2 linked regions of the Gemmata obscuriglobus genome follow. Each later gene encodes a partner of the first gene's protein in a complex. Links are inferred from orthologs where the notes say so. Each region holds a gene or a part of one and is shown on either strand. Other genes may lie near its edges.

Region 1 (3,779 bases):
GGACTCCATTTACAACAACGCGGCCTTCGTCGCCGGCACCGGCGGCGCCCCCTGGGACTCGAACTTCGCGCCTTGGACCGTCGTCCTCTCGCTGTTCCAGTGCCCGTCCGACGCCGGCACGACGGCCAGCGGCACGGCCCCGCGGAACTACCACATGAACGTCGGCGACCGGTACGACGGCAGCCGCGGCGCGTTCCAGGCGGTCCCGCAGGGCGGGGCCACCCCCGAAAAGCACAGCGCCGGGCTGCTGGCCATCAGCGACGGCACGAGCAACACGCTCCTCTTCTCCGAGCGCCGGCGGCCGACCGGCGCCAACGAGATCGCCCGGTTGGGGCTGACCGCCTCGACCGTGCCGGGCGACTGCCGCGCGCTGTGGAACGGCACCCAGTACAGCGCCGTCGTCACGCACACCCCGTCGAGCCGGTACGGCGACGGCCGGTCCCTCTACGGCGAGATCCTGACCGTCCTGCCGCCGAACGGCCCCGGGTGCCACTCGGACTCCGGGTGGGACGGGAACCGCGGGTTCTTCACCGCGAACAGCAACCACACCGGCGGGGTGAACGCGTGCCTGGCCGACGGGAGCGTCCGGTTCGTCCGCGACAGCGTCAGCGTCGGCGACCAGACCGTCAACTCCAGCACTGTGGCCGGGACCAGCCCCTACGGCGTCTGGGGCGCGCTCGGCAGCCGCAACGGGGGCGAGGTCGTCACCCTCGACTGAGCCGCCGCGCGGTCCGGGGCCGGGGCGGCCCGGACCGCTCACGTTCCCGATCCTCTCCACCGAGAACCAACTGTTATGAGCCTCGCGCGCCAGTTACTGTTTTTTGTCGCTCTGTTGGCCCCCGTGGCCGCCGGGTGCGGCGGGTCGGAGTCGGCGGTCGCCACGTCGCTCCTCCGGGGCAAGGTGACCTGCGACGGCCGGCCGGTCGTGGCCGGCGTGGTGACCGCCTACCGGGGCGGGACGAAGGTAATGGAGGCGAACATCAACCCGGACGGCGGGTACGAGTTCGCGCGGCCGTCGGCCGGCGAGTACCAGCTGACGGTGACCAAAACCGACGTGGCGACCCCGTACGCCAAGCCGGTCAAGCTGCCGGCCCGGTACGCCGACCCGGCCCAGTCCGGTTTGACCGCGAAGGTGGCCGGGGACCAGGCGAGCACGCAGGACCTGGCCCTGACCGCGAAGTGACGCCGCCCGCGGCGCTCAGAACTGCTTGAGGAACCGCAGGTCGTTCTGCCAGAACAGCCGGATGTCGTCGATCGCGTGCTTGAGCATCAGCATCCGCTGCGGCCCCATCCCGAACGCGAACCCGGTCACCTTGTCCGGGTCGTACCCGCCGGCGCGCAGCACGTTCGGGTGGACCATCCCCGCGCCCAGGATTTCGAGCCAGCCCGTGCCCTTCGTCAGCCGGTCGCGGTTCGGGTCGTCCTTCGGCCAGTCGATGTCCACCTCGATCGACGGCTCGGTGAACGGGAAGTAGCTGCTGCGGATGCGGACCTGGCGCTCGGGGCCGAACATCCGGCGCGCGAACGCCGTGATCGTGCCCTTCAGGTCGGCCATCGTGACGCCTTCGCCGACCACCAGTCCCTCGACCTGGTAGAACTGGATCTCGCTTCGCGTGCTGATGGCCTCGTTCCGGTAGCACATCCCGGGCAGGATGACGCGGATCGGCTTCCCCGCGGCCTCGCGCATCACGTGGATCTGCCCCGGGCTGGTGTGCGTCCGCAGCACGACGCCGGGTGTGGTGGTGAAGAACGTGTCCCACATGTCGCGCGCCGGGTGGTGCGCGGGCATGTTCAGCGCCTCGAAGTTCAGCTCGTCGGTTTCGACCTCGTTGGTGCGGTACACCTGGAACCCGAGGTCCGCGAAGATCGTGTATATCTGCCGCAGGATCTGCGTCGCGGGGTGGAGGCGCCCGCGGGGGCGCCCGCGGCCCGGCAGCGTCACGTCGAGCGGGTTCGTGGTGAGGCTGAGTTGAAGGGCCTTCTCCTTCGCGTCGGCGAGCGCCGCGTCGTAGGCCGCGGTGAGCGACTCCTTGACCCGGTTGAGTTCGGCGCCGGTGGCGGGCTTGTCCGCCTTCGGGACTTTGCCGAGCAGCGCCATCGCGTTCTTCAGCAGCCCTTTCTCGCCGAACACCTGAGTGTTCCAGGCGCGAAGGGCCGCCTCGTCGGCGCACTGCTCGAGGGCCGCCTGGGCGTCCGCGACGAGCTTCCTGAGGTCATCGAGCGAGTTCACCTCGGCCATCTGCTCTGCTCCCAACGTCGAAGTTCCTTCGTTGGGACAGGATACGGCCGCAAGGGGTTCGCGTCCGGTCACTCTGGGGCCGCGGGCGGCGTGCCGCCGACCACCTCTCGCATCGCCACCGGCCTCGAAGGCACCCCGGGGGTGGGCCGGTACGTGGCGAACGAGTTCTCGGTCTCCCAGAGGATCACCTCGGTGACCGGCAGCCCTTGCGCCACCGCCCGGTCGAAGATGAGCCGGGCGATGGTTTCCGCGGTCGGGTTGACGTCCAGCGCGATGAACGGCTCGCCCTGCCGCTCCAGTTCCGGGATGATGGGGTCGTCCTGGTGCAGCAGCATGCGGTGGTCGAGGGTGTCGTCGATCCACTTCCCGATGACGCGCTTGATCTCGGTGAAGTCCACGACCATGCCCAGGGCGTCGAGCGACTCGGTCTCGACGGTGACGACGGCCTTCCCGTTGTGCCCGTGCAGGTTGCGGCACTTCCCGGCGTAGTTCAGCAACCGGTGCCCGTAGCAGAAGTGGATTTCCTTCGTCACTCGGAACATCGTTCCCTCCGGCACAAAGACAAAAGAAGGCAGGCGAAGGGCGGCCCGCGCAGCGCACGCGGTCGCCGGCGAGCGGTCTTTTGCCTTTCTCCTTTACTTCTCTGCGTATTCAGTCGGGTCGGTCATGTGGGCGTCGCGGAACGCCTGCCGGCGCTCCGCGCACTTGTTGCAGGTGCCACAGTGCAAGCCGCGCACGGGGCGGATGCAGGAGAACGTGTGCTCCAGCGGCCGCCCGCGGCCGCGGCGCATCACGTCCACCTTGTGAAGGGCCGCGTACGGGCGCAGCACCCTCACGTCGCCACGCACCGCGGAACTCACGATCCCGGCGAAGCCGTCGTAGAACGCGGGCGTCGCGTCCGGGAACGGGTTCGTACCGAGCGGCGCGGTCGCGACGAACGGCACCGCGTTCAAATGACACCAGATGAGCGGTTTGGCGAGCAGGAGAACGTTGCGCCCGGGCAGGAACACCGCCTCGTCGGCGGAGTCGGCACCGGGCACCCCCTCGCCGGTGGTGCTCCAGTGGGCACCGTACACGTCGGCGGTCGGCTGATCGAGAACCCGCAGCGGGCGCAAGTTCGGGGCCGCGATTGCTGCCAGGAAGCGTTCCAGGTAGGCACGCTCGACGGCCTCCCAGTGCAGCCCGGAGCGCACATACAGCGGGAACACGACGGGGCACGCGCGGACCGCTTCGGCGAGCAGGATGGCGCTGTCCAGCCCGCCGCTGACGAGCACCGCGAGCGGGGCGTCGGGCAGCGGCGCGGGTTGCGGGTCGAGGGTGGCGGTCACCGGCAGGCCCGCACGCGACGACGCGGCTTCGGACCGCCCGGCCTCGGCCCGGGACCGCCCGGGGCCGGCCCGGCAGGGCCACCCGGAGGGGGCATTCCCGCGCCGCCTCCCCCGCCCCCGCTCCCGCCCCGCGGGTTGAACTTGTTCGCGACATTGCTCACCGATTCCTTCAGGTCGGCGGACTCGACCGACGAGCGGGCGTAGAACAGGTC
Region 2 (4,117 bases), 4.1 Mb from region 1 along the record:
GTACTTGAGTTCCACGGCCGCGAGTTTGCGCCGCAGCACCGGAACAAGGAAGTTGCCGCTTCCGCACGCCGGTTCGAGGAAGCGCGAATCAATGCGCTCGGTCTCATCCTTTACCAGATCGAGCATCGCGTCCACGAGCCACGCCGGGGTGAACACCTCCCCGTGGTCGGCGACGCGGTCTTTGGACTTCACCAAGTTCACGTGCGAACATCCTTGAAGGTCATCGATCACCACGCGGCCGAAGGCCCCTCAGGTGCGATCTCTTTCGCGAGGGTAACGGCGACCGCCACGCAGGTCAACAGTTACGCATTCGTCGCGTTCCATCGGCTACGAATTGCGAGTGTGGTAAGCGCTCCCCGCGGGACTCACGGGCGCAACCGCCCGACTTGCCCCTTCGCTCCAAGTCGGGCAAAAGTGCGTGGTGCAGCCTGATGTCGGGCACGATGTTCGTGTCAATGAGGCGGAAGGCCACGGCTATTCCTTGCCCCGCGATTCGCGTACGAGTTGTTGGAACCGCTCGAATTCCTCTTCCGACGCCCACAGGTGCGCACCGGCCCCGAGCAGCGCTTCGAACGTCGCTTTGCCGAGGGTGGCTTGTTTCTCGGCGATCGCGCGGAGCTTCTCGGCGGCGCCCGCGATCGGCGGGATCGGCCTCGCGCCGCCCGCAGTCGGCGGCGGGGTTTGGATGTCGGCGCTCATTTTCAGGACCCCTCGCGTGCAAAGCCGTACTGACAGCACACCCGCGCGAGCGGCGGTCAGGAGTGTGCGGTAACGGGATCGCCGAGCGAGCCGCACCCGGCGCAGAGGTTCCGGTAGGTACGGTTACGCTCTGACTACACCTCGGCCGGCTCGTCCCGTTGCGCATCGTAACGGCCTGACGCCCGCGCTCGGTAACGCCGCCTGCTACCGCGGCACGGCTACCCGGACCGCGGTGCGGTCGCTCCGCGGGATCAGGCGAGATCCTTCCCGCGAATCTGAGCTTTCAGCGTTTCTTTCAGTCGCGCCTCGACCTTCTCGTGCGCCTTGGCAATCTCTTTCTCGCCGAGGGTGCGGTCGGGCGCCCGGTAGGTCAGCGCGAACGCGAGGCTCTTGCTCCCCTCCGGCAGGCCCGCGCCGCGGTACACGTCGAACAGGCTCGCGTCGGTCAGCAGGTCGCCGCCCGCGGTCCGGATCTCCGTCAGCACCGCCTCCGCCGGGGTGGCGTCCGCGACCACCACGGCCACGTCCCGCTTGGCGGGCGGGAACGTGCTGAACGGCTTGTACCCGTACCGCGCGGGCACCGCGGCCAAGACCGCTTCCAGATCGAGTTCGGCGACCTGAACGGCGCGCTCGCCGAGGAGGAACGCCTCCGCCACCTTTGGGTGCAACTCGCCGAACGTTCCGACCGCCGCGCCGTTCACGCGGAGTTCGGCGGCGCGCATCGGGTGCAACCACGGCACGTCGCGCGTCGGTGCGAACGACACGCCGGGAATGTGCAGGTCGCCCGTCAGCCCTTCCACCACGCCCTTGAGGTCGTAGAAGTCGTACTTCGCGGGGCTGACGCCTTGCGGATCGTCCCACGCCGCGCCGGTCCGCCGACCGCACAGCACGACCGCCAGCTTCCGCGGCTCCGCCGGCAACCGCTCGCCCGGCTTCGGCAGGTACACGAACCCGAGTTCGTACAGCGCGACGCTGTCCGCCGCTTCGAGGTTCTTTTGTGCCACCTGGAGCAACCCGGGGAGCAGCACCCGGCGCATCACCGCCCGCTCCGGCGACAGCGGGTTGAGGAGCGCGACGAAGCCGCTTCCCGCTTGCCCTTCGGCCGCAGGCTGCGGCGCGGCGGGCTGGAGCTTCGCTTCCGCGTCCGCGCTGCTGAGCGAGTACGTGATCGCCTCGTTCAACCCCTGGTCGGCGAGCAGGTCGCGCACCCGGTCTTCGAGTTCGAGCGCCCGGTTGCCCTTCGGCTCGGGCAGCTCCAGCGGGAGCAGCCGCTCGGGCAGGTTGTCGTACCCGTACACGCGCGCCAGCTCTTCCACCAGGTCCGCGACCCCGGCCTGAATGTCGAGCCGCGTTTCCGGGGTGGTGACCACCCACGCGTCCTCGCCGTTCGGCTCCACCTGGAACTGAAGGGCGGTCAAGACGCGGGCCACTTCCGCGGGCGGAATGCTGAACCCGAGCAGCCGCTCGATGTCGCCTGCGTTGAGGTCGATGACCTGGCGCGGGACCGGCGCGGGGTAGCTGTCGACGACGCCGGCCAGCACCTCGCCGCCGGCGTGGTCGTGGAACAGTTGCGCGGCGCGGACGGCCGCGGTGCCGGCAAGCGCGGGGTGAACGCCGCGGCTGAACCGCGTGCTGGCCTCGCTGAACAGGTTGAACTGCCGCGCCGTCTTGCGCACGCTGACGAAGTCGAAGCTCGCGCTTTCGAGCAGGAGCGTTTTCGTGGCGGCGGACACTTCCGTTTCGGCCCCGCCCATCACGCCCGCGAGCGCGATCACGCCGGCGGCGTCCGCGATCACGAGGTTGTCCGGCGACAGCTCGCGGTCCTGTCCGTCGAGGGTTTTGAGCGTTTCGCCGGCTTTGGCAGATCGCACGGTGATCGTGGGGGCCTTGCCGCCCGCGCGGGCCACGAGCACGTCGTAGTCGAACGCGTGCAGCGGCTGGCCGTGTTCGAGCATCACGTAGTTGGTGATGTCCACGGCGTTGTTGATGGGGCGCATCCCGGCGGCGTGCAGGCGCGACCGCATCCACCGCGGCGCGTCCTTCACCGTGACGTTGCGGACGACGGTCGCGGTGTACCGGCCGCACAGCTTCGGGTCGGCGATCTCGACGTGAACCTTACCCTCCACCTTCTCGTGGCTGACGGGGACGACCGGGGTCGGGATGGTCGCGGCGACGCCGGTGAGCGCCGCGACCTCGCGGGCGATCCCGTGCATCGACAGGCAGCGGGCCATGTTGGGCAGGATGTCGAGTTCGACGACGACCTCGCCGAGCACGTCCTGAACCGGCGTGCCGGGTTCGGCGTCGGCGTCGTCGAGGATGATGATGCCCTCGCTCTCCTCGGCGATCCCCAGCTCGAAGTCCGACATGCACATGGCGTCGTTGTCGATGCCGCGGAGCGCCTTCGGCTCGAGGGTCATGACGGTCTTCTTGCCGTCCTTGCCGGTGAAGAAGTACCGCGAGCCGCGCAGCCCGAGGACGATCTTCATCCCGCTCTGACCGGGGGCGATGTTCTCCGCGCCGGTGATGACGGTTTTGGGCTCGCCGGCGCCGTAGTTGAGTTTGACGAGCTTGAGGGAGTCGGCGTTGGGGTGCTTGGTGATCTCGAGCACCTGCGCGACGACCAGCTTGTCGCGCTCCCAGACGAGCCCGGCGTCCTCGGGCTTGACGCGCAAGGTGCCGGCGGCCGGCACCCCGAACAGCTTCACGCCGGACGACTCGAGCCCCGCGATGGTGAGCCGCTCCACAAGGGCGCCGGGGTCGGCGGGGAGGGGCACGTAGTCTTTGAGCCAGGACAGCGGAACGAGCATGGCGTCGGCCTTGTACTTCACGGAGTGCGAATGCCTGACATGTTACGGGACAGCCCGCGGGCCGGCAGTGGTTCGCGGCCCGGTCGGAATCAGCATGTGGGGGAAACGATCGCGCCCGCAAACCGCCGCCGCGCGGTGCGGAATGCGGGCAATGGGGCCGATCGAAGAGATGTCCTGCGCATCCGCACCGAAGGCCCCGGCACCCCGAACCGTAATTGCCGGCCGAACGAAGGCGGGCCACGGGCCCCGCGGCAATCTACCATTGCCGCGGGGCCCGTGGCCCGGACCGATTTTCGCTTTCAGATCACGGCGCCGGCGGGGCCGGGTCACCAACGCCCACGTTATTGAGGTACGGGACGGTCGCCTGGTTGATCCGGTCGTCGGCCACATCAAGGCGGAACTTGAAGCCCATGCGGCCGAAGAAGTCACGGAAGTTAACGGCGGTCACGCCTTTTTGTTTGGTCTCGTTGATGGCCGCGCTCATGGTGTTGAGCAGCTTGGTCTTCTCGTCGCGGTTGGGGTCGGTGGCCGAGTTGATCGGGTAGTACCCCTCGACCACGTACCGGGTGCGCTCGGTCACCTGGCCCACCCACACGCGCTTCTTCATGTCG

Evidence for each region. Proteins that work in one complex are often made in the same cells at the same time.
Region 2: the proteins of GobsT_RS03255 (region 1) and pheT are in contact, whole or in part, in a crystal structure (PDB 6P24), measured with the Escherichia coli proteins. The link is inferred for Gemmata obscuriglobus from one-to-one orthologs.

What each region holds. Positions count from the first base shown.
Region 1 is NZ_CP042911.1:759,092-762,870, forward strand. What follows is about bases 215-3,036. They hold GobsT_RS03255 (phenylalanine--tRNA ligase subunit alpha), read right to left. Parts: upstream 2,231-3,036; coding sequence 1,199-2,230; downstream 215-1,198. Other genes in these bases: GobsT_RS03245 (DUF1559 domain-containing protein), read left to right, coding at 215-718; GobsT_RS03250 (peptidase associated/transthyretin-like domain-containing protein), read left to right, coding at 794-1,183; GobsT_RS03260 (6-pyruvoyl trahydropterin synthase family protein), read right to left, coding at 2,308-2,781; GobsT_RS03265 (7-cyano-7-deazaguanine synthase), read right to left, coding at 2,875-3,036. Outside these bases: more of GobsT_RS03245, read left to right, coding at 1-214; more of GobsT_RS03265, read right to left, coding at 3,037-3,567; GobsT_RS03270 (zinc ribbon domain-containing protein), read right to left, coding at 3,564-3,779.
Region 2 is NZ_CP042911.1:4,812,285-4,816,401, reverse strand. Bases 729-3,888 are described here. They hold pheT (phenylalanine--tRNA ligase subunit beta), read right to left. Parts: upstream 3,507-3,888; coding sequence 951-3,506; downstream 729-950. Other genes in these bases: GobsT_RS19885 (hypothetical protein), read right to left, coding at 3,811-3,888. Also shown: GobsT_RS19895 (hypothetical protein), read right to left, coding at 475-699; more of GobsT_RS19885, read right to left, coding at 3,889-4,117.